Regions from separate parts of the Brevibacillus sp. YAE8 genome, predicted to be linked through region 2. Evidence: riboswitches for the same ligand, from Rfam matches in the RefSeq annotation. Region 2 holds a riboswitch; each other region holds the start of a gene.
The links. Region 2 has a riboswitch for glycine ahead of gcvT (glycine cleavage system aminomethyltransferase GcvT). Riboswitches for the same ligand answer to the same signal wherever they lie in the genome.
Positions count from the first base shown of each region.

Region 1: linked by a shared signal. The riboswitch ahead of AC27IT_RS05020 (iron-sulfur cluster biosynthesis family protein) and the one ahead of gcvT (glycine cleavage system aminomethyltransferase GcvT) in region 2 are both predicted to bind glycine.
Region 3: linked by a shared signal. The riboswitch ahead of AC27IT_RS05095 (amino acid permease) and the one ahead of gcvT (glycine cleavage system aminomethyltransferase GcvT) in region 2 are both predicted to bind glycine.

Region 1 covers NZ_BAAIYG010000002.1:450,176-454,904, forward strand. Annotated here, with positions in the region: gene lpdA (dihydrolipoyl dehydrogenase) at 1-369, opposite strand, end outside; gene AC27IT_RS05020 (iron-sulfur cluster biosynthesis family protein) at 509-847, opposite strand; glycine riboswitch at 1,113-1,217, opposite strand; gene AC27IT_RS05025 (VOC family protein) at 1,494-1,910, opposite strand; gene AC27IT_RS05030 (hypothetical protein) at 2,110-2,274, shown strand; gene AC27IT_RS05035 (enolase-like domain-containing protein) at 2,406-2,816, opposite strand; partial or broken gene AC27IT_RS05040 (YfcC family protein) at 2,843-4,267, opposite strand.
Region 2 covers NZ_BAAIYG010000003.1:275,377-280,105, forward strand. Annotated here, with positions in the region: gene gcvPA (aminomethyl-transferring glycine dehydrogenase subunit GcvPA) at 1-714, opposite strand, end outside; gene gcvT (glycine cleavage system aminomethyltransferase GcvT) at 758-1,861, opposite strand; glycine riboswitch at 1,953-2,069, opposite strand; glycine riboswitch at 2,070-2,166, opposite strand; gene AC27IT_RS06810 (DEAD/DEAH box helicase) at 2,387-4,087, shown strand; gene AC27IT_RS06815 (YqhG family protein) at 4,124-4,729, shown strand, end outside.
Region 3 covers NZ_BAAIYG010000002.1:465,366-470,094, reverse strand. Annotated here, with positions in the region: gene AC27IT_RS05100 (sigma-54 interaction domain-containing protein) at 1-1,191, shown strand, start outside; gene AC27IT_RS05095 (amino acid permease) at 1,287-2,657, opposite strand; glycine riboswitch at 2,966-3,066, opposite strand; gene AC27IT_RS05090 (iron-containing alcohol dehydrogenase) at 3,525-4,670, shown strand; gene AC27IT_RS05085 (hypothetical protein) at 4,685-4,729, shown strand, end outside.

The DNA of each region.
Region 1 (4,729 bases), on a different contig from region 2:
GTCCACGAGCTTGGCTTCCCCCTGGAGCCGCTTGATCTTGTTGCCTTTGAAAAGCGAGCTGACCCCGCCCGTCAATTTGTCGATCACGCTCTGCTTCCACGCCTGGACTTTGGCAAAATCAACGCTTACTTCCGCTGCTGTGAGGCCGATTCCCGCCGATTGCGTCATCGCCTCGTACTGATGCGCCGCCGAGATCAGCGCCTTGGAAGGAATGCACCCGCGGTTCAGGCACACGCCGCCAACCGTATCTTTTTCCACAATCGCGACCTGCTTGCCGAGCTGTGCCGCCCGGATCGCCGCCACGTAGCCTCCTGGTCCTGCGCCGATCACGAGGACGTCCAGTTGTTCTGCATTGCCGTTCTCTGTCATGGCTTCTCTCCACCTGTTTCTCTATTTTTGTAAAAAAGCGTGCGTCTCCCGTTTTTTGCCTGGCGCCTATACGCCCAAAAAACAGCGGACTACTTGCTTGCGTTCTGTAGAGCAGCCAGGAGCGCTTTTTTTGTCCGCTTTAGCTGCGCCCCACGGCGAGCCGATCCGCAAAGGCTTCGTCCGGGCTGGACAAGGCAAAGCCGCGTGCAGGGTCGTAGTCGAGCGTCAGCACGTCGCCCAGATGCCGTTTGGTCAACCGATCCATGCATACCGGAATGCCGTGTTGATACACAAGCGTGTCGTTTTTCCGCAGTTCATCGACTGCCAACTGCACAAAAAATCCGCAGCCGCAGTCGCCCGAGATCACGACGTCGATCCTGAGCGCCGTATCGTTTGGAAAGTGGAGCTTTTTCAGCTCCGCTTGCGCCGCTTCCTTGATCGTAAGCTCCATGTTCGTTTTCGCCTGCTCCTTTCCCATCGCGCCATCTTTCGCTCGTGTCCGTCTCTGGCAGTACGGTCATGACCGTTTTTCTCTCTGATCGGGGGTGAAAACTGTTGAGCGTAAGCGGTCGCATCCCCTTTTTTTGGAAAAAAGCCGAGCTTTTTTCCATAGAAAAAGGACAGAGGAAAGATAGAGTGACGATACTCTACCTTTCCTCTGTCCTTTTTACCTGAGAGTTTAACTCCTGAGTCGGTCCAGGAGTATTCCCCTTGGGTGGCTTTGTCAGCGCTCTCCAGAGGTGCGTCCGATTGTAGTATCTGGTACCTGAGAGATTAATCCCAAGGGTTTTATGGGACTTGCTCCTTCGGTGCTAAACCGTCCGTTTAGTCTCTCCTACAATCATCATCCGCCGCTATTCACTTGTTGGATAACATTGACTTTAGTAAAGCATACTCGTTCTGCCGATGTCAATTCTGAAAAAAATTATTATTCAGTTAAAGTTATTCTTTGTCGCTGATGCGCCCATGTCGCCGCTGGCTGCGCAAAAGCAAGCCCGTTTGCGAAACGAGATCCAAGCATTTATTCCCCGGGAAAAGCGGCGGCGGAAGCTTCCCCTCTTTTGCTCTCGCGCCAAAAAGGCAAAAAGCGAAACCGCTGCTTTTTGCCCTTGTTCTGTCGCCTGTTATTGCTGTGCCGCCGCAGCCTCATCCATGTACACAAACTCCCACAGATGCCCGTCCAGATCGAAAAAGCTCCAACTGTACATGAAGCCGTGGTCCACCGGGTCATTCGCCGGCTTCGCCCCTGCCTCGTACGCCTTGTTCACGATCTCGTCAACCTGCTCCCGGCTCTCTGCCGACAGCGCCACGATGACCTCCATGCTTTTCGCCGTATCGGTGACGTCCTTTTTCGTAAACGTCTGGAAAAATTGCTCTACCAGCAGCATCGTGTAAATGTTTTCCCCGATCACCAGACAAGCCGCGTTCTGATCCGTGAATTGCGGATTAAATTCATAGCCGAGTGCAGAAAAAAAGTCGATCGATTGGTTCAAATCTTTTACCGGCAAATTGACAAAAATTTGTTTCGATTGCAGTGCCATCTGTATCCCCTCTTTTCGGAAGTGTGCGTGAGACTTAGCTGTATCGTAGCATTTTTCGGATGGGCGATGCTTCTTCCAAATTGCTATGAATGGCAGTGAGCGCAAGTCCGCGGGAAAAAACGGCTCTGTCTCCCGCCTGTTTGCGGATAAGCAAAGGCGTTCTTGCCAACAGTAACATGTCGAAGGGAGGTGACGATAGATGGGAGCAAAAGGCAACGAACATCACGAGAGCAAGCGCGAACTGCCAGGCTTGCACCTTTCTTCGCTGGATGAGGAGCAAATCGAGAAACAGCACCAGTTTCAGATGTTTCCGACGCCCGATGAACAGCAAGCTTCTGAAGTCATTCGGGAGCTGAAAGATTAATGTTCGCGGCACTTGTTCTGCTACGTTTTCCTTGACGATAGCCGTATATGCCCCGTTTTGAAACGATTGCAGCGAGCAAAAAGCCAGGGTGTTTGCTTCCCTGGCTTTTGCCGTTCACCGTTTTTGCTTGTTCAGGACAGAACAGCGGAAAAGACGCTCAGCTCACGCACGACACGCTCATCCACCTCGACGCCCAGCCCCGGCCGCTCGCTCAGCAGCAGCCGATTCTGCTCGTAATGAAGCTGCCCAGATGGCGCGTAGCAGACCGCTTCTGCCATGAGCCGGTGAATGTTTTCAATGTGAAACGGATTTTTCCCGATCACCAGCGGCGCGATGTCTTTTGCCAGCATCTCGTACGTGCTGTGAAAAGTCTCGCCCGTGACGTGCGGGTCCGGCATGCCTTCACCGTAGCCCACAAGCCCTGTGTCCGTCGTCAGTTTGACGATGATGCTCGGAAGCTCGCGAAACTCGTCATAGGCGACGATAAACGGCCGGATCAACGGAAGCTGGGTCGCAAACAGTTCCACCGAAACAATTTTCAAAGAGAATCCCTCCATCTTTTCTTTTGTCAAAACGGGCCGTAGTGCATGAAGTTCGCCACGATAACCGCTACAAGCCCGATCGCGAACTGGGTCAAAATCAACGGCAAAATCCACTTCGCCCAGCGAATCCACAGAATGCCCGCGAGCGCCAGCCCCGCCATGAAATAGCCGGAGGTCGGGAAAATAATGTTGCCGATCCCGCCCGCAAGCGAGAAGGACAACACGGCTGTCTGCCTCGTCACTCCGACCAGATCGGCCAATGGCGCCATGATCGGCATGGTGAGCGCGGCTTGTCCGCTGCCGGACGGCACGACGAAGTGAATCAACGCTTGCAAAATATACATTCCGGCAGCACTGAGCACGGGCGGAATCTCGTGCAGCATCCCGGCTGCGTGGAACAACAGCGTGTCGATGACGTGCCCATCCCCCAGCACGACCAGCGTCGCTCTCGACAGCCCGATAATGAGCGCGCCGGTGAGCATGCCGGCTGCCCCTTTCATGAACGACTCGATCAGTTGGTCGGCCGACATGCGCGAAATCAGCGTAATGACGATGGCTAAAATGACAAACAAGGCAGAAATTTCGGTAATGTACCATTGGAATTGCAGCACGCCGTAGATCAAGGCGACAAAGTTGAGCAAAAAGCAGATCAGCACCTATTTGTGCGTTTGGGACAACGGCTGGTCGTCCGCAGGCGCGAGGGCGGAAGCGGAAGTCGCATTCGCCGCAATGCCTTCGCCGTAAAAGCCGAGGGAAGGATCTTTTTTGACCTTCATCGCGTAGCGGTAAATGAAGCCGACAGACACCGCGTACATGATGACGAACAGGACGATGCGGTAGCCGATCCCGGAGAAGATCGGGAGCTGGGCAATCCCTTGGGCGATTCCGACCGTAAACGGATTCATGATCGCCGTCGTAAAGCCGATGGAAGCGCCTACCAGCACAATCGCCGTTCCCGTGATGACATCGAAGCCGAGCGAAACTGCGAGCGGCACCAAAATCGGGATGTAGGCCAGCGTTTCCTCCGCCATCCCCGTAAAAGCACCCGCAAAGGCGAAGAAAAGCATCATGATCGGGATGAGCCACTTATCCTTGTTCCCGAGCTTTTTGGACAGCGAGCGGATAAAGGCGTCTACCGCCCCCGTCGCCGTCAACACGCCAAACGCCCCTCCGATAATCAGCACGAAGAAAATGATTTCTCCCGCGTCCACCATCCCGGTATGAATCGCGCTGAACAGCGCAAAGACGGAAACAGGCGTCTGTTCCAGCGGTTGAAACGATTGCGGATCGACGACGCCTCGTCCGTTCACCTCCACGCGGGCGTATTCTCCTGCGGGCACGACGTGGGTGAGAAACGTCGCAACCAGCAGTACGCCGAACAACAGCACGAAGACGTTGATTCCCCGCTTGCGCCGCGCTGCCTGATCTGTGTTGTTTGCCAGCACTTTCAGCTCCCCCTTTTTCACTATTCTGTCTTTTTATCGTAGTCGATTTGTCCAGGCATGAAAAATGAGGTTATTCAATGATAACGATAAAAAAATCCACACTTAATCGCTGTTCTCTTCTCCGAGGCAAAAGTCCCTAAGACCCGTTGAGAATCCTTCCACGAGATTCTTTCAATAGCTTTTTCAGTCGAACAAACCACTGCAAGCCACTGACGAGGAAAGAGGAGAAATCCGCGAAGCTCTTTGGGATCCCAAGAAGCTCCCGCGATTTCTCCTCTTTCCTCGCCTCCGCAAAAGCCGCGATGAAGACCCAAACAACAGCGCCGAACAACCGCCAAAAGTAACGGATTTTCGAATATCATGCGAAGATTAACTAGCGAAGTAAAACGTAACAGCATACTTAATCGCTGGTTCTCTTCTCCGAGGCAAAAGCCCCTACGATCTGTTGAGAATCCTTCCATGAGATTC
Region 2 (4,729 bases):
GAACAGAGCGCCTTTGCCATGAGCAATCGGCTCGACCGCTGCCAAGTCTTCCACGTTTCCGAAGAAGTTAGGATATTGCACGATAACGGCCGCTGTGTTTTCGTCAATCAGCGCTTCCAGAGCTTGTGTGTCGGTTACGCCGTCGTTGTTGATGCCGACTTCAACCAGCTCTACGCCTTGACCGTACGCGTATGTTTTCAGAACGCCGCGCGCTTCCGGGTGCACAGCACGGGAAACGATGACGCGCTTTTTGCCAGTGTGACCAGCCGCCATCATCGCCGCTTCTGCCAAGGAAGTCGCTCCGTCGTACATGGAGGAGTTCGCTACTTCCATTCCGGTCAGTTCACACACCATAGTCTGGAATTCAAAAATGGCTTGCAGCTCGCCCTGGCTGATTTCAGGCTGGTAAGGCGTATAGGCGGTAAAAAATTCTCCGCGCAGCAACATGTGGTTGACTGTGCTTGGCGCATAGTGCTGGTAAACGCCAGCACCCAAAAAGTTGACGTGCGTGCTGAAGTTCACGTTTTGATTAGCCAGACGCGTGAAGTATTTCACCAGATCAGGCTCGGACAGAGCTTCCGGAATGTTCAGCGCCCCTTTGAAGCGCACTTCTTCCGGGATGTCTGCAAACAGTTCTTCTACACTGGAAATGCCGAGAGTTTCAAGCATTTCGCGCTTGTCCTGATCGGTTTGGGGCAGGTAGCGGTATTTCACGAACGTTGTCCTCCTCAAAATAGGATGTATAGTGGGCGATTGCTTAGTTTTTCGGACGTTTATAAAACGGAGCGGCGACAACCTCTGCTTTGAGGCGTTTTCCGCGAATTTCCACTTCCAGTTGGGTGCCAAGCGCCGCATGTTCGCTTTTCACGAGCGCCAATCCGACGTTTTTCTTCAAGGTAGGGGACTGCGTGCCTGTCGTCACTTCGCCCACCAGCTCTTCGCCGACGTAGACCGGATAGTGCGTGCGCGGAATGCCGCGGTCGATCATCTCGATGCCGACGAGCTTGAGCGGCGCGCCGTTTTCTTTTTGCGCCTTGAGCACCTCTTGGCCGATGAACGGCACTTCTTTGTCCACCTTCACCGCGAAGCCGATGCCTGCTTCAATCGGCGTGATGTCCTTGCTCAGCTCCTGGCCGTACAGCGGCAGCTTCGCTTCGAAGCGCAGCGTGTCGCGCGCGCCAAGTCCGCAAGGCAGAAGCCCGTCTTCCTTGCCCGCTTCAAGCAACGCGTCCCACAGTTCAGCGGCACGCTCTGCAGGCAGGTAAATTTCAAAGCCGTCCTCGCCTGTATAGCCTGTGCGGGATACCAGAGCGGAAATGCCAGCGACCTCTACGTCGCGCTCGAAACGGAAGAAGCCGATTTTCGACAGGTCTGTGGCGGTCAGCTTTTGCAAAATCGACTCGGCCAAAGGCCCTTGAATGGCGATTTGCGCCGTTTGCGGCGAAATGTTTTCAATCGTGACACCCGGAATCAGGTGCTCTTCCAGCCATGCATAGTCTTTGTCAATGTTTCCTGCGTTGATGACAAGCAGGTAATGGTCGTCCGCGTATTTGTAAACGAGCAGATCGTCGACCGTACCGCCGTCCGGGTAGCAGAGCACGCTGTACTGCGCTTGCCCGACAGCCAGCTTGGACACGTCGTTGGTGGTGACGCGCTGCAAGTATTCGAGCGCACTCTCGCCTTTTACGTCTACTTCTCCCATGTGGGATACATCAAACAGACCTGCTTTCGTCCGAACGGCCTCGTGCTCCTGGCCAATGCTGGAAAACTGTACAGGCAGCTCCCAGCCGCCGAAGTCGATTGTCTTGGCGCCGTATTTTGCGTAGGAATCAAACAGTGGCGTTCTTTTCAGATTGGACATGTGTGGCACCTCCCAAAAACTGTTAGTCGGCATTTCTCCCCATGAAAAAACAGAGGCGAAAAAACGGGTACACCAAAAGAACGGTGCCCATTTCTCCTCCTCTGTCCTTGGTACCTGAGAGTTACCTTGCCAATCAAGCGCGGCGGGGATCACCGCGCTTGCAAGTTTCCCCTTTGGTGGCTCCGATTTCGAGCTCTCTCCAGAGTTGCGTCCAGTAGAGGTTCTTTTGCCTGAGAGATTCACCGTTCCCGGCTTGCTCCTTCGGCGCTGCAGTGGTTCGCGCAGTCTCTCCCTGCTACTATCATTCGCGTTGGTTAGATGGTCATACATAAGTTTTTGCTATGATTTCCATACTAATGAATGAACTTCCTCTATATCCTACCATGAGAGTCCGCCGTTGAAAATATGCAAATTAACAGTCAGATCAAGAAATACTTAACAAAATGATGAACACGATCATAAATGTTAAGTTTTTTGATAAAGCGCATGAAAGTTATGGCAGAGCTGTGTAAAGGAGTAACGTATATGCCGAATATTCCTGTTTCATTTGACACGAGCTGGATATCCCCGCTGACGGAGCGAATGCACGAAGACGGCCCCTGGGACAAGTGGGAGCTGTTCAAGCTGGCGCTGGAAGCGGAAGAGGCCATGGCTGTTCGCGAGTTCGATCAGTTGCAATGCCTGAAATACTTGCCGCTGCTCTCCCCGTTTCCCCACCAGTTGCAAACGGCGGAGCGAGTGCTCAACGACATGCGCGGACGCGCGATCCTCGCCGACGAGGTCGGACTGGGCAAGACGATCGAAGCCGGGCTGATTATGAAGGAGTACATGGTCAGGGGCCTGGCGAAAAAAATTCTCGTGCTCGTCCCCGCCTCCCTCGTCATCCAATGGACGAAGGAGTTGCAGCAAAAATTCGGGATTCCCGCCGTGGCGCAAAAAAAGGAGTACATGTGGCGGCAGCATGAAGTCGTCGTCGCCTCCATCGACACGGCGAAACGAGATCCGCACCGCCGCCACGTCCTCGACATCGACTACGACATGCTGATTATCGACGAGGCGCACAAGCTGAAAAACAAGCGGACGCGAAACTATCAGTTCGTGAAGGAAATTCGCAAAAAATATTGCCTGCTGCTCACGGCTACGCCGATCCAGAACGAAATGGACGAGCTGTACAACCTGATTAATTTGTTGAAGCCGGGGCACCTCGGCCACTCCACGTCGTTTTCCTCCAATTACGTCGAAGGAAAGCGACAGTCGAAAAACAGCGACAAATTGCGCGAAGAAATTGAAAAGGTGATGATTCGCAACAAGCGAAGCGACGGCGGCATCCAGTTCACCAGTCGCCGCGTCCAGTCGATTCCGATTGAGCTGTCGCAGGAAGAGATGGAGCTGTACGAGGGCGTCACCCGCTTTGTGCGCGACCAGTACCAGACAGGAGCTGGCCTGTTCAACTCGCTCGCCTTGATTACGTTGCAGCGCGAGGTTTGCTCCAGCAAGGAAGCCTCGTTCATGACACTGTACAACATGCACCAGCGCACCAGCGAAGACTCCCCCCTGCGCGGCCGAATTTTGGAGCTGGTGGAGATGATTAAGCGGATCGAGACGCATTCCAAGGCGGCCAAAACGGTCGAGCTGATCCAGGAGATCAACGACAAAGTCATCATTTTCACCGAGTACCGGGCGACGCAAAACTACCTGCAAAAATATTTGCATGACCACGGCATTACTTCTGTGCCGTTTCGCGGCGGCTTCAAGCGCAGCAAAAAAGACTGGATGACCGATTTGTTTCAAAACCGCGCGCAAGTACTGATCGCCACAGAGGCTGGCGGGGAAGGGATCAACCTGCAGTTTTGCAACCAGGTCATCAACTACGACATGCCGTGGAACCCGATGCGCGTCGAGCAGCGGATCGGCCGTGTCCACCGTCTCGGCCAGAAGCGGGACGTGCACATTTACAATTTGTCCACCGTCGGCACGATTGAGGAGCACATTTTGAAGCTGCTGTACGAAAAAATCGACCTGTTCGAGATGGTCATCGGCGAGCTGGACGACATCGTGGAGCGGCTGAATCTCAACTCGTCGCTGGAAGAAAATTTGACGCAGATCATCATGGATTCCAAATCGGCCCGCGAAATGGCGTTGAAGCTCGACAACATGGGCCACGCCATCCGCGCCAGCAGACAACAGCACGCATCCCCTGCCCTGTCGGAAGCGGCAGAGCAGTAGCAGAAAAAACGCACACAAGAAAAGAGGTTTCTCCTGATGCAAGCCAACCAGGTCAGGCAATTTGTAGAGCGCTACCTCGCGACTTTTTCCGCGCACATCGTCGAAGCCCACCCGGATTACTTGACGGTCAAGCTTCCGGTCGAGGTCGACAAGGATATCGGCAACCGCCCGTTTTACTGGAGCTGGGTCGACAAAATGAACCTGGCCTACCAGCCGCTCGTGCTCACCTTTGCGTTTCACCCGGACCGGATGCCGGACGGGCTGCGGGCCGAGCATCTGCATCTGGGCGCTGCGCGCATGCAGCAAATTTTTGCCTCGGCGAAAAAGCACGGGCGCTTTTTATGCATGTACGAGCAAAATACCGCTTCCTTGCCAAGCACCGGCAAGCGTCGCTCCACGCCGCTCGTTCCCTGGCTCGGGCTCAACCTGAAAGTATCGCTCATCTGCGACAAGCGGCGCGACATCATGCTCTATCTCGGGATCAACCTGCATCAGCCGCGCCTCGTGCACGACTTTTCCTCGTTTTTGTTTCAGTTGACGCTTGCGCCCGCGATCCCGGACTACTTTTACACGCTCGACCGGAAGCTGTCTGTGGAAGACGCGCTGGAGCTGGCCCGGCAGGAGGTCGATGCGGTCATCGCG
Region 3 (4,729 bases), on a different contig from region 2:
GGCATGATTTCGGTGTCCGCTTCGCTGGAAACGATTCGCACGCGAAGGCCGGTGACGCTGATCCAGACGATCCGCAACAGCCGCAAGATCATCGTCTCTGCCACCCCTGTGCTGTCTCCCGCAGGCGAAATTTTGTACGTCATCAGCAGCGTCCGGGACATTACCGAGCTGATTCGCCTCAAGCACGAGCTGGACAGCCAGAAGCTTTTGCACAGCGATTTGCCGCACCCGGACCAGACGGGGCTGGAGGACGTCGTGCTCGGACCTGCGACGCGCTCGCTGTTCCGGCTGGCCGACAAGGTCGCCAAGACAGATGCGAAAATTTTGCTGCAAGGCGAGACGGGTGTGGGGAAGAGCATGATCGCCAAATACATCCATGCCCGCAGCAGCCGCGCGAACGAAATTTTCATGGAGCTGAACTGCGCGGCGATCCCGGGCCATCTGGTCGAGGCCGAGTTGTTCGGCTACGAGCCGGGGGCGTTTACAGGCGCGCTCAAGCAGGGGAAAATCGGCATTTTGGAGAGCGCCCATCGCGGCACGCTGTTTTTGGACGAGATCGGCGACTTGCCGCTGGAGCTGCAAGTGAAGCTGTTGAAAGTAGTGGAGGAAAGCAAATTCATGCGCGTCGGCTCCACCGAAGTCCGCCATGTGGACGTGCGGATCATTACGGCTACCCACCGCGACCTGGCTACACTCGTGCGCGAGGGGCTGTTTCGCGAGGATTTGTACTATCGGCTGAACATCGTCACCTTCGAGGTGCCGCCGCTGCGCGAACGCCGGGAAGAGATTGTCCCGCTCTTGGTGTCGTATCTGGAAAAATTCAATGAGAAATACAAGGAAGAAAAGACGATGACACTGGAATGCTACGAGTGGCTCACGAACTATAGCTGGCCGGGAAATATCAGGGAGCTGGCGAATCTGGTCGAGCGGCTGGTGGTCACGACGTTTCACGACACGATTGACGTCGGCGATTTGCCGAACTTTCTCCAGCAAGTGTTCCCGCAGGCAGAACCGACGTCTTTGCGCGAAGCGGTCGCCCGTCTGGAGCGGAGCATGATCGGCAAGGCGATCCAGACGCACAAGACGACCCGGTTGGCGGCAGAAGCGCTCGGCATCAGCCAGAGCGCACTCGTCCAAAAGATGAAAAAGCTGCAACTGCGCGTAGAGAACGAGCCGGAAGCGAGCAAATAAAAAGCATCCTGCGAATGCCTGGTGCAGTCGCAGGATGCTTGTCCTTGCCATGCAAACACATCGGAAGCCGGATGTGTTTTTTGTTTGGCTGGCGATCAGTTTTCCAATACTTTCACCTGATCGACTTTAGCCTTGCGCAGCTTGTAAATCACGACGAGCATGATGAACCAGACCGGAGTGATGAACAAGGCCACGCGCGTATCCTCGGCAAGCGCGAGCACGACGAGAATGAACGCGAGGAAAGCGAGAATCAGGTAGTTGGCAAACGGAAAGAGCGGCATTTTGAACTTGTTTGTTTTTGCCAGATCCGGTCTTGTCTTGCGGTACTTCAGGTGGCAGATCACGGTAATGCCCCAGATGAACAGGAAGCAGACCGTCGAAACGCTCGTAATCAGAGTGAAGACGCCTTCTGGCATGATGTAGTTCAACACAACCGCAATGAGAACGACGACAGTCGAGAAGAACAAGGCATTGGCAGGCACCTGGCGCGTTGTCAGCTTGGTCATGGACGCAGGCGCATTATTTTCCTTGCCGAGCGAGTAGAGCATACGGCTTGTACTGAAGATGGCGCTGTTGCATGCCGAAGCGGCGGAGGTCAGCACGACGAAGTTGACGATACCTGCGGCAGCCGCGATACCGATAGCCGCAAACACTTGAACGAACGGGCTTTCGGTCGGGATGATGGCGTTCCATGGATAGATGCTCATGATGACGATCAGAGCGCCGACGTAAAAGAGCAGCACGCGAATCGGGATGTTGTTGATCGCTTTTGGAATCACGCGCTCGGGGTCTTCTGTCTCCCCGGCAGTCAGCCCGACAAGCTCAATGCCGACAAAGGCGAACACGACCATCTGGAAGGAGAGTAAAAAGCCGTTGATGCCGTTCGGGAACATGCCGCCGTGGCTCCACAGGTTGCTGAAGCTGGACGCGCCGGAGTTTGTCGAGAAGCCTTTGACAATCATGAAGATTCCGACGGCGATCAAAGCGAGAATCGCGATGACTTTGATGAGCGCGAACCAGAACTCCATTTCGCCGAAAAGCTTGACCGTTGCCAGGTTCATGATGAGCAGGATGACGAGCGCAATCAATCCCGGCATCCATTGCGGAACCTCAGGGAACCAGTATTGCGTGTACATTCCGACAGCCGTCAAGTCGGCCATGGCAATCGAAATCCAACAAAACCAGTACGTCCAGCCTGTGACGAACGCGGCCATGTTGCCGAGGTAGTCTTTTACGAAGTCAACGAAGGAATGATAGTTCAGGTTGCTAAGGAGAAGTTCACCGAGCGAGCGCATAATCAGAAAGCAAATAATCCCAGTAATCAAGTAAGCAAACAGGATGGATGGGCCGGCCAGGTGAATGGATTTGCCCGCACCGAGGAACAATCCCGTTCCGATGGCCCCGCCGATCGCGATGAGTTGAACGTGCCTGTTTTTCAGGCCCCTCGCCAAATTTTGCTGTTGCATGTGATCCCCCTCATTTCTCATGCGTTTGATTCGTTTGCGGCTGTTGGTAAAAAACCAACCGCCGACCTTTCAAAAAGTTTATGAAACTTTATAATTCATATCTTAACATAGCGACCCAGCATAAATACATCATTAAGTTACTTCCATCGAAAAAAACGCTTACATTTTTGAGCGAGGCAGAAAATTTGCGGTTTTGTCGGCAGTTTTCCCTCCTTTTTTCGAGGCAAATGGAACGGCTGTTTCATGGTGAACGCACAACACTCCTATTTTCTGCAACAAAAAAAGGAACGGGAAAAATAGACCGGTTCCTACTTTTCTCTGTCCTTTTACCTGAGAGATTTGTCCTGAGCGGTCAGGATTTGCTCCTTCGGTGCTAAACGGCGAGTTTAGTCTCTCCCGCAATATTCATCCGCGTCAGATATTCGCGTGCGTTCTTATGATAGTAAAATATTCCAAAAAGGTTGTCAAATGAAAATTCCTAATTAACAGATTATTTTAAACATAAAACATTTTTGATTGACGGAAGGCCAGATGACAAGCAGGAAACGACAATCATTCGTCGTTTTTTCCGCTAGCCAGGTGAGCGGATGTGTCGAAAGGGGAAGGGTATGAGTTTTGATTTGATAATGAATCAAATGCGCAAGTTTGATTTGAATTATAATCAAACAGCGAATGTAAACGGTTGCTTTTGGCCGAAACAAACTGTGCTGCGGAAAATGTGACAAAAAAGTGAGAAAAGGCTTGCCGCTGTTGGGGGGAAGGTCGTTTTTCCCGCAGGTGGCGGAGCGAAATTGGCACCCGCTTTTTTCCGCTTGGCACGGGAGTTGCTTTTCACGTAGCGGCATACAGAAAGGAGAGAGTGACATCATGAACATTTCTACTTTTGCCGCTGCAAACAAACTGGTCACAGGGCGGGATTCGCTGGCGCTGCTGCCCGAGGAGGTTGCCCGTCTGAAAGTGGCGCGTCCAATGATTGTGACGGACAAAATTCTCATTCAGGCCGGGGTAGTCGCGCAGGTGGAAGCGCTTTTGCCGATGGAGGCGGGCGTCTTCTCGGACGTGAACCCCGAGCCGGAAATCGAGATCGTCGACTTGTGTGTGCAGATGATCCGCGAAGGGGGCTACGACGGCCTGATCGCAGTCGGCGGCGGCAGCGCAATCGACATCGCCAAGGCAGCTTCCGTCATGGCGACGAACGAGGGCAGCATCGAGCAATATTTTGGCACGAATCTGGTGAAAAAGCCGGGCTTGCCGCTGATCGCGATTCCGACTACGGCGGGGACAGGCTCAGAGGTGACGAATATCTCGATTTTGTCGGATACGAAAGAGCAAGTGAAAAAAGGAATTGTAAGCCCTTACCTGCTGCCGGACGTCGCCATCGTCTCGCCGGTGATGACGCTTACGTGCCCGCCGAGCGTGACCGCTGCGAGCGGCGTGGACGCGTTGGTGCATGCGGTGGAAGCCTACATTTCCAAGTTCGCCTCCCCGGTGACGGACGCGCTGGCGATTGGCGCGATGAAACTGATTGCCGTTCACTTGCCGAAAGCGTACGCGTGCCCGGATAACATCGAGTCGCGCGAAGCGATGATTACCGCGTCGCTGATGGCCGGACTTGCTTTCGGCAACGCGGGCGTAGGCGCTGTCCATGCGCTGGCCTACCCGCTCGGCGGACGATTCCACATGGCGCACGGCGTGAGCAATTCGCTCTTGCTGCCTTACGTCATGCGGGCGAACAAGATCGCCTGCCTGGAAAAGCTCGGGGAGATCGCGCAGGCGCTCGGGGAAAACGTCGCCGGACTGAACCTGGACGAAGCGGCGGAAAAAGCGATTGAAGCGATGACGCGCCTGTGCCGTTACGTGGAAATTCCGCAGTCGCTGCGCGAGTTCAACATTCCGGAATCCGCGATCGCCGAGATGGCCGAAGAGGCGATGAAGCAAACCCGCCTTTTGAAAAACAATCCCCGCGCTTTGCGGAAAAAAGATATCGAAGACATCTATCGAGCAGCTTACTAAAAGGGGGACATCGTATGAAGTGGAAACAACGCAGAGCGGGTGAAGAAACCCCGTACATT